One region of the Streptomyces sp. SLBN-8D4 genome, then DNA from elsewhere that is predicted to be linked to it. Evidence: riboswitches for the same ligand, from Rfam matches in the RefSeq annotation. Region 1 holds a riboswitch; the other holds the start of a gene.

Region 1 (4,675 bases):
CATCGAGTCCTGGGTCACCGGCGACAAGCGCGAGCACCACATCCTGGACCGGCCGCGCAACGCCCCGACGCGTACGGCCTTCGGTGTCGCGTGGATCACCTGGTACATGGTGCTGCTGATCGGTGGTGGAAACGACCTCTGGGCCACCCACTTCCACCTGTCGATCAACGCCATCACCTGGTTCGTGCGGGTGGCGTTCTTCGTCGCCCCGGTCCTCGCGTTCGTCGCCACCAAGCGGATCTGCCTCGGCCTCCAGCGCCGCGACAAGGACAAGGTGCTGCACGGCCGCGAGTCCGGCATCATCAAGCGCCTGCCGCACGGTGAGTTCATCGAGGTCCACGAGCCGCTCAGCCAGGAGCAGCTGCACACGCTCACGGCGCACGAGCAGTACGCGCCGGCGCAGATCGGTCCCGCGGTCGACGAGAACGGCGTCGAGCGGAAGATCAAGGGCACCGAGAAGCTGCGCGCCAAGCTGAGCGAGGCGTACTACGGCGACGAGGCCCAGATCCCCAAGCCGACCGTCGAGGAGTACAAGGAGATCACGAGCGGCCACGGCCACCACTGATCGCTGCTTGTCGCTGCGCTCGCCACGCGCGGTAGTAAGGGCCCGTCCGGTGTGTCGGACGGGCCCTTTGCCGTGGGGGTTCGGTGGGGGCTTGTCGGGTCCCGTCCGAACGCCGGACGGGGCCCTGCGGCGTGCTGTGGGCTGGATAGGGTGTGGGCACACTTTCTACGACATCTGGAGCGGCCCCATGAGCGCTGTGACCCCCGCTGGAGGCGACACCGCGGCGGGCCGTTCCTGGCCCGAGGTACTGAACGCCCTGCTGTACGGACGGGACCAGAGCGCCGACGCGACGGCGTGGGCCATGGACCGGATCATGCAGGGCGAGGCGACCGACGCGCAGATCGCCGGCTTCGTGGTCGCCCTCAGGGCCAAGGGCGAGACGGTCGAGGAGATCAACGGGCTGGTGCGGACGATGTACGCGCACGCCAATGTGATCGAGGTGCCCGGGCGGACCGTGGACATCGTCGGCACCGGCGGCGACGGCGCCAAGACCGTCAACATCTCCACCATGTCGGCGATCGTCGTGGCCGGCACCGGCGCCACGGTCGTCAAGCACGGCAACCGGGCCGCCTCCTCCGCGTCCGGCGCCTCGGACGTCCTGGAGAAGCTCGGCGTCAACCTGGAGCTGACCCCGCGACGGGTGGCCGAGGTGGCCGGTGAGGCCGGGATCACATTCTGCTTCGCGGTCAAGTTCCACCCGGCGCTGCGGCACGCGGGCGCCGCCCGCGGGCAGTTGGGCATCCGCACGGTGTTCAACATCCTCGGCCCGCTGACCAACCCCGCACGGGTGCGGTCCCAGGCGGTCGGGGTCGCCGATCCGCGCATGGCGCCGGTCGTCGCGGGCGTCTTCGCCGAACGCGGCAACTCCGCCCTCGTCTTCCGCGGCGACGACGGCCTCGACGAGCTGACGACCACGTCGACCTCCCGCGTCTGGATCGTCCGCGACGGCAAGGTCACCGAGGAGAGCTTCGACCCCCGGGACGTCGGCATCGAGCTGGTGCCGGTGGAGGCCCTGCGGGGCGGTGACCCGGCGTACAACGCGGAGGTCGCCAGGAAACTGCTGGACGGCGAGACCGGCCCGGTCCGTGACGCCGTACTCCTGAACTCGGCGGCCGCGCTGGTCGCCCTGGACCCGGGCACCGGGACCCTGGCCGAGCAGCTCCGGGCCGGGATGGACAAGGCCGCCGAGTCGATCGACTCGGGGTCGGCGAAGCGGACGCTGGAGCGCTGGGTGGCCGCGAGCAACGCGTAGCGAACACCAGGGCGTCGTCCCGCGATCCGGACACGGGTTGCGGGACGACGATCACCTCACGTATTTTCTTTGACCAGGTCATGAGTGACAGTCATGAGGCCCCGGCCGACTGTCCGGCAACCCTCCGTCCGTGGCGGGGTGCCCCGGGTGAAGACCAGGCCGTAGGCAGCGAGGTCTGCGGCAAGCACGGATCCCTCACGAACCAGGGATCCTGGTCGTTCGAGGAGTCTTCCGTGAGCAAGCGAATGCGATAGGGCGCCGAGCCCCGCCTCCGCACACCCATCTCACTTTTCTCTTTCCACGGGAGTTCCCCATGTCTGTCTCCACCGCTGCCTCCGCCCAGACCATTTGTGCCCAGCTGCCCGTTCTGGGCCGGGATGTCACCGTCCCGCTCGTGACCGGCGGCGAAGTCACCTACGCGGCGCTCGACTACGCGGCCAGCGCACCGGCCCTCCAGCGGGTGTGGGACGACGTGGCGGCGTACGCGCCCTACTACGGCAGCGTGCACCGCGGGGCCGGCTACCTCTCCCAGCTGTCGACCGACCTCTTCGAGAACGCCCGCAGGACCGTCACCGAGTTCCTCGACTGCCGCGACGACGATCAGCTGATCTTCACCCGGTCGACCACCGACTCGCTCAATCTCCTCGCCGCCGCCCTCCCCGCCGACTGCCAGGTCTTCGTCTTCGAGACCGAGCACCACGCGAGCCTGCTGCCCTGGCAGGACGCCCGGGTCAGCTACCTCGACGCGCCGCGCACCCCGCGGCAGGCCGTCGAGACCCTGGAGAAGGCCCTCGCCGACCGGGACCCCCACGGCCCGGCCCTGGTCTGCGTCACCGGCGCCTCCAACGTCACCGGTGAGCTGTGGCCCGTACGAGAGCTCGCGGCGGCCGCCCACTCCCACGGTGCCCGCATCGTGCTCGACGCGGCCCAGCTCGCCCCGCACCACCCGGTGAGCGTCCGTGACCTCGACGTCGACTGGATCGCCTTCTCCGGCCACAAGCTCTACGCACCCTTCGGCTCCGGTGTCCTGGCCGGCCGCGCCGACTGGCTGCGGGCCGCCGACCCCTACCTCGCGGGCGGCGGCGCCAGCCGCAAGGTCACCCGGCGCGAGGACGGGGGAGTGGACGTGGAGTGGCACGAGAGCGCCGCGCGGCACGAGGCAGGCTCGCCCAACGTCATCGGCGCCTACTCCATCGCCTCCGCCTGCAAGGCGCTGACCGAGGCCGGGTTCGGCAGCCTGGTCGCCCGTGAGCAGCACTTGATCGGGAAGGTCCGCGAAGGGCTGGCCGAGGTTCCCGAGGTCCGCGTCCTGTCCCTCTTCGGCGACGACGCCCCCCGCGTCGGCGTGATCTCCTTCGTCGTCGAGGGCTGGAACAGCTCCCACTTCGCCGCCGCCCTCTCCGCCGAGTACGGCATCGGCGTCCGCGACGGCCTCTTCTGCGCCCACCCCCTCGTCCGCACCCTCCTCGGCAGCGACCCGCAGTCCCAGGGCGAGTGCGGTGCCCCCGAGGCCGCGCCGGGCGAGAAGTCCCTCAACGCGATCCGGGTGAGCTTCGGCGCGGGCACGCCGGACGAGCACGTGGAGCGCTTTGTGAAGGCCGTGAAGGAACTGGTCGCGGACGGTGCGAAGTGGACGTACCGCACCGAGGACGGCCGCTGCGTCCCGGCCGTCTGACGTACTGAGGTCCGGCACGCGTATACGCTCCCCCTCGGCAGCCGTACGGAATGCAGGGGGAGCACGGGGTGCAGGAGCTGCGCGAGACGGACCCGCGGACCATCGGGCCCTACGAGGTCCTGGGCAGACTCGGGTCCGGCGGCATGGGCGAGGTGTACCTCGCCGAGGCGCGCGGCGGACTGCGGCTGGCGGTGAAGGTCGTACGGGCCGAGCACGCCGAGGACCGCACCTTCCGCGCCCGGTTCCGGCACGAGGTGCGGGCCGCGCAGACCGTCGGCGGGGCGGGCACGTACACCGCGCGGGTCGTGGACGCGGACACCGAGGCCGCGCGGCCGTGGATGGCGACCGAGTTCGTGCAGGGACCCAACCTGCGGGACGCGGTGCTCGACCGGGGACCGCTGCCCGCGGACGCGGTACGGCTGCTGGCGGCCGCGCTCGCCGAGGCGCTCGCCGCGATCCACGGCAAGGGGCTGGTGCACCGGGACCTCAAGCCCTCCAACATCCTGCTCTCGCCGGACGGCCCCCGGGTCATCGACTTCGGGATCGTCCGGGCCCTGGAGGGCACCGCGCTGACCCGGACCGGCGTGGTCGTCGGGTCGGTCGGCTATCTCTCGCCCGAGCAGATCCGCAACGGCGCCCAGGTGGTGCCGGCCAGTGACGTCTTCTCCCTGGGCGCGGTCCTCGCCTACGCCTCCGGCGGCAAGGAACCCTTCGGCGAGGGCCAGGACTCGGTCGTCCTGCTGCGGATCCTGACCGGGGACGTCGACCTGTCCGCCGTACCGGAGGAACAGCTGCCGCTCGTGGAGGCCTGTCTGCGGGACGACCCCACCGCGCGGCCGACCACCGCGGAGCTGGTCGCGGCCGCGGGGCACAGCGCGGGGTCGCTGCGTGAGGGGTTGCGGCCGGGGTGGTACGCCCCCGGTGCCGAGAAGGAGCCCGAGGCCGTGCACAGCGGTGCTCACTGGGTTCCCGGGCACGACTCGGGGGAGCGGGGGAGCCGGGTCGAGTACGTGGCGCCCGTGACCGTCACGGACGTCCCCGTGGTCACCCCGGTCACACCGGCCACCGCCCCGCCGTCCCGGCGCGGGCTGCTGCGGGCCGTGGCGGGCGGCGCCGGCGTGGTCGCGGCCGGAGGCCTGGGCGGCTGGCTGTGGCTGCGGGCGGCGCCGGACGGATCGGCGAA
Region 2 (4,675 bases), 1.8 Mb from region 1:
GTGAAGGCGTCCGCCCAGCGCTGGGTGAGGAAGCCGAGCCGGTCGGCGCCCAGCATGCCCCGCAGGACCTGGGCCGCGATGTCGTCCGGCAGCATCCGGAAGTAGTCCACCGGCGCCCACGGCGTGTGCGAGAAGTGGGCGATGCGCAGGTCGGGGCGGAGTTCGCGGAGCATCCCCGGCACCAGGCACAGGTGGTAGTCCTGCACCAGGACCGCCGCCCCCTCGGCCGCCTCCTGCGCGAGCGCTTCGGCGAAGGCGCGGTTGTACGTCTCGTACGACGCCCACTGCCGCCGGAACTCCGCGTCGAAGGACGGCTCCAGCGGGGTCTGGTAGAGGAGGTGGTGGACGAACCAGAGGACCGAGTTCGCGATGCCGTTGTACGCGTCCGCGTGCACGTCGGCCGGGATGGCGAGCATGCGGACGCCGTCCTCGCCGACCCCCTGCCGCACCGCCTCGCGGTCGCCGTCGGACAGCGCCGAGCACACCCACAGCGCGCCCGCCTCCGGACCGATCGCCGAAAGTCCCGAGACCAGTCCGCCGCCACCCCGTCTGGGGCGCAGCGAACCGTCCTCCTGGACCTCGTACGAGACCGGGCCGCGGTTGGACGCGACCAATACCTGGGCAGCACCCTGCACGGAAGACGTGGAAGCCATACGCCTCAACCTAGCCCGGCCCGGAAACGCTCAAACGTACGGTTGCGCTCAGTGCGCGGACGTATACGGAACGCCCCGTTCTGTCACCCGTTCTGCCACCCGGGCCGTCACGCGACCTTCCGCTCCGCGTACTCCGCGATCTCCACCATCGGCGGCCGCTCCTCCGTGTCCACGGAGTACGTGCGCGGCTCGAAGCCGTCCCGGCCCCGCTCGAACTGGGTGAGGGCGGGCCGGATCATGTGACCGCGGGCCAGCCGGAGCTGGGCGGTGCGGTAGATCGCGGCGGACATCCGGCCCAGGGCCTGTCCGTCCTGGTGGCGGTGCTTGCGCACCCCGACGTCCACCTGGGCGAGGGCGTTCAGGCCGACCAGGTGCAGGGCGTCGACCAGCATGCCCAGCTCGACGCCGTAGCCGACGGGGAACGGAAGCTGCTCCAGCAGCGAGCGCCGGGCCGCGTACTCGCCGCCCAGCGGCTGCACGAAACCGGCCAGCTGCGGCCAGTGCATGTTCAGCAGCGGGCGCGCCATGAGCTCGGTGACCCGGCCGCCCTGCCCGGCGGCACCGCCCAGGGGACGGTCGTACATGCCCTTGACCAGGTCGACCTCGGGGTCGGTGAGCAGCGGGCCGACGATGCCGGAGACGAAGTCCGAGGAGAACTCCTTCAGGTCGGCGTCGATGAAGCAGACGATGTCCCCGCTGGTGACGAGCAGGGAGCGCCACAGGACCTCGCCCTTGCCGGGCACGGTCGGTATGCGCGGGAGGATGTCGTCGCGGTGGACGACCCGCGCCCCGGCCGCGGCGGCGACCTCCGAGGTGCGGTCGGTCGATCCCGAGTCGACGACGACGATCTCGTCGACGAGCGGGACCTGCTGCATGAGGTCATGACGGATCACGGCGACGATGTCACCGACCGTCTCCTCCTCGTTGAGCGCGGGCAGGACGACACTGACGGTCCGACCCGTGCTCCGCTTCGCGGCCATGATCCGGTGGAGTGGGCGATCGCTCGCGGACCAGGACCGGGCGGCCAGCCAGCGCTCGACTTCGTTCAGCACAGTGCGCGGCTCCTCTGCGTGTGATCTGCGTGTGATCCATCTCGCCGTTCGGACGACTATCTCAACTGTCCTGGCCTTCGGTTACAGTCTTGAACAACGCGGGTGACCATCGCATGTCCTGGGTGGCCCGCCGTTCACAACTTCATACCGCTCATCCAGAGGGGCAGAGGGATACGGCCCGATGAAGCCCCGGCAACCCTCCAGTCGGTTCTCGTAGCGATCGCTGACGATCGTCTCCGCGAGGCTCCCGACTCGGGAAGGTGCCAAATCCGTCTCACGGCGAGATGCGTCGTGAGGAAGATGAGGAGAAAGGGCCTCGCCTCCATGGCTGCGCAGACAGTTGCAAGCACCACGAACTCCGTCGACCTGGGTCCCGCCGCGGCGCTGAGCTGCCGCGAATGCGGTCACCGCGTCCCCCTCGGCCCGGTCTTCGCCTGCGAGGAGTGTTTCGGCCCGCTCGAGATCGCCTACGACTTCTCGGCCTACGACACCGAGGAGCTCCGCAAGCAGATCGAGGCGGGACCCGCGAACATCTGGCGCTACGCCCCGCTGCTGCCCGTCCCCGCGGACGTGGCGGACAAGCCCAACATCAACCCCGGCTGGACCCAGCTCGTCAAGGCCGACAACCTCGCCCGCGAGCTCGGCGTGACCGGCGGCCTGTACATCAAGGACGACTCCGGCAACCCGACGCACTCCTTCAAGGACCGTGTCGTCGCGCAGGCCATCGAGGCCGCGCGCGCCTTCGGCTTCACCACCCTCTCCTGCTCCTCCACCGGCAACCTCGCCGGTGCGGTGGGTGCCGCGGCCGCCCGCGCCGGCTTCCGCTCCTGCGTGTTCATCCCGCACGACCTGGAGCAGGGCAAGGTCGTCATGGCCGCGATCTACGGCGGCGAGCTCGTCGGCATCGAGGGCAACTACGACGACGTGAACCGCTTCTGCTCCGAGCTGATCGGCGACCCGGCCGGCGAGGGCTGGGGCTTCGTCAACGTCAACCTGCGGCCGTACTACGCGGAGGGGTCCAAGACCCTGGCGTACGAGATCTGCGAGCAGCTCGGCTGGAAGCTCCCCGACCAGTTGGTCGTGCCGATCGCCTCCGGATCGCAGCTCACGAAGATCGACAAGGGTCTGCAGGAGCTGATCAAGCTGGGGCTCGTCGAGGACAAGCCGTACAAGATCTTCGGCGCGCAGGCCGAGGGGTGCTCGCCGGTGTCGGTGGCGTACAAGGCCGGGCACGACGTGGTCCGCCCCCAGAAGCCGGACACCATCGCCAAGTCGCTCGCCATCGGCAACCCGGCGGACGGCCCGTACGTGCTGGACATCGCCCGCCGAACCGGCGGTGCGGTGGAGGACGTGAACGACGAGCAGATCGTGGACGCGATCAAGCTGCTGGCGCGGACCGAGGGCATCTTCGCGGAGACCGCGGGTGGCGTGACCGTGGGTGTGACGCGAAAGCTGATCGAGAACGGCGTCCTCGACCCGACGAAGACCACGGTGGTGCTGAACACCGGCGACGGTCTCAAGACCCTGGACGCGGTGGCCGGTACCGGGCTCACCGCCACGATTCGTCCGAACCTGGACTCTTTCCGAGAGGCTGGCCTCGCATGAGCGTCAACGTCCGCATCCCCACCATCCTGCGCACCTACACCGGCGGCCAGGCCGAGGTGCAGGCCGAGGGTGGGACCCTCGCCGAGGTCATCGCCGATCTGGAGAAGAACCACACCGGTATCGCCGCGCGTGTTCTCGACGACCAGGGCAAGCTGCGGCGGTTCGTGAACGTGTACGTGAACGACGACGATGTGCGGTTCGAGCAGGGGCTTGAGACGGCGACGCCCGACGGGGCCGGAGTCTCCATCATCCCGGCGGTTGCCGGCGGGTGACCTTATGACTGGTCATTACCTTCGGTAACAGTAATTACCGAGTGTTCATCCGATTGCCCTCTCCGCGAGAGAAGCGGAGGGGGCAATTCTCTATGGTTGAGCACGGTACAGTTGGGGAACCCGCTGCTTCCTTCATGCCGGACGCATATGAGTTCCGACTTCGGATGCGACGAGAAGTAGCCAAAGTGTGTGGGTTCTTTGCGCCTTATGCTCCTTTTATGGGGCCCGACTTGCCCCGAATTCGGGCGAATTCTCACTACATTCCGGACCCCTTCCGTCCAGAATTCTCGTCCGATTGACCTGTTGCAGACGGCAGTTGGACAGATACATTCAGCCGCGGTCGACGCGTTCCGGCGCACGCCCCCAACCATGTGGGGGGTGAGGTCTGACCCGGATCCATGAAGTGTGGATCCGTGCAAGGGCCAGTAATAGGGGAGTTAGGCATGGCTCAGGGCACCGTCAAGTGGTTCAACGCGGAGAAGGGGTACGGCTTCATCGCGGTCGACGGTGGTGCGGATGTATTCGTCCACTACAGCGCGATTCAGATGGACGGCTACCGCACCCTTGAAGAGGGCCAGCGGGTCGAGTTCGAGATCTCGCAAGGTCAGAAGGGGCCGCAGGCGGACATGGTCCGTCTCGCGACTGGCTGAAGCACGCGCCGGGTAACAACAGCGTCGTTCTTCGTTCTTCTCCGAAGGGCCCGTACCCATGGGGAGTCATGGGTACGGGCCCTTCGGCATGTGCATGTGCCTCCGGCGGCTGGGCGGGGTCTTGTGCGGGCGCGGGTGGGGTTTCGGGTGCGGGTTCGGTGGGGGCGGGCGTTTCTGCGCAGTTCCCCGCGCCCCTGGATGCCTGCGGCGGCCCCTGATCGTCCGTGGCGCCGGGCCACTGCAACCCACCCAGGGGCGCGGGGAACTGCGCGCTCAGCCCCCACCGGCAGGCAGCCGTCCGACGGTCGAACGCACCCCGGTCTTCGGTAGGCGCTTGCACTCGACCATGCCGAGTGCTAATCATTGGCGTTAGCACTCTGAAGGTGAGAGTGACAAAGATGGACCGGGTCGGTGAGGCCCGCAGGCCTAGTGGGGCAAGGATC

Evidence for each region. Region 1 has a riboswitch for S-adenosylmethionine ahead of RKD20_RS32275 (aminotransferase class V-fold PLP-dependent enzyme). Riboswitches for the same ligand answer to the same signal wherever they lie in the genome.
Region 2: it holds a riboswitch for S-adenosylmethionine, as region 1 does, so the genes downstream of both, thrC (threonine synthase) here and RKD20_RS32275 (aminotransferase class V-fold PLP-dependent enzyme) in region 1, are expected to answer to the same signal.

Annotation. Positions count from the first base shown of each region.
Region 1 is NZ_JBMGQC010000001.1:7,107,912-7,112,586, forward strand. Features, by position in the region: gene RKD20_RS32265 (cytochrome b) at 1-565, shown strand, start outside; gene trpD (anthranilate phosphoribosyltransferase) at 753-1,817, shown strand; SAM riboswitch class IV at 1,894-2,010, shown strand; gene RKD20_RS32275 (aminotransferase class V-fold PLP-dependent enzyme) at 2,131-3,492, shown strand; gene RKD20_RS32280 (protein kinase domain-containing protein) at 3,561-4,675, shown strand, end outside.
Region 2 is NZ_JBMGQC010000001.1:5,356,190-5,360,864, forward strand. Features, by position in the region: gene RKD20_RS24325 (alpha,alpha-trehalose-phosphate synthase (UDP-forming)) at 1-653, opposite strand, end outside; gene RKD20_RS24330 (glucosyl-3-phosphoglycerate synthase) at 761-1,705, opposite strand; SAM riboswitch class I at 1,854-2,012, shown strand; gene thrC (threonine synthase) at 2,030-3,310, shown strand; gene RKD20_RS24340 (MoaD/ThiS family protein) at 3,307-3,582, shown strand; gene RKD20_RS24345 (cold-shock protein) at 4,026-4,232, shown strand.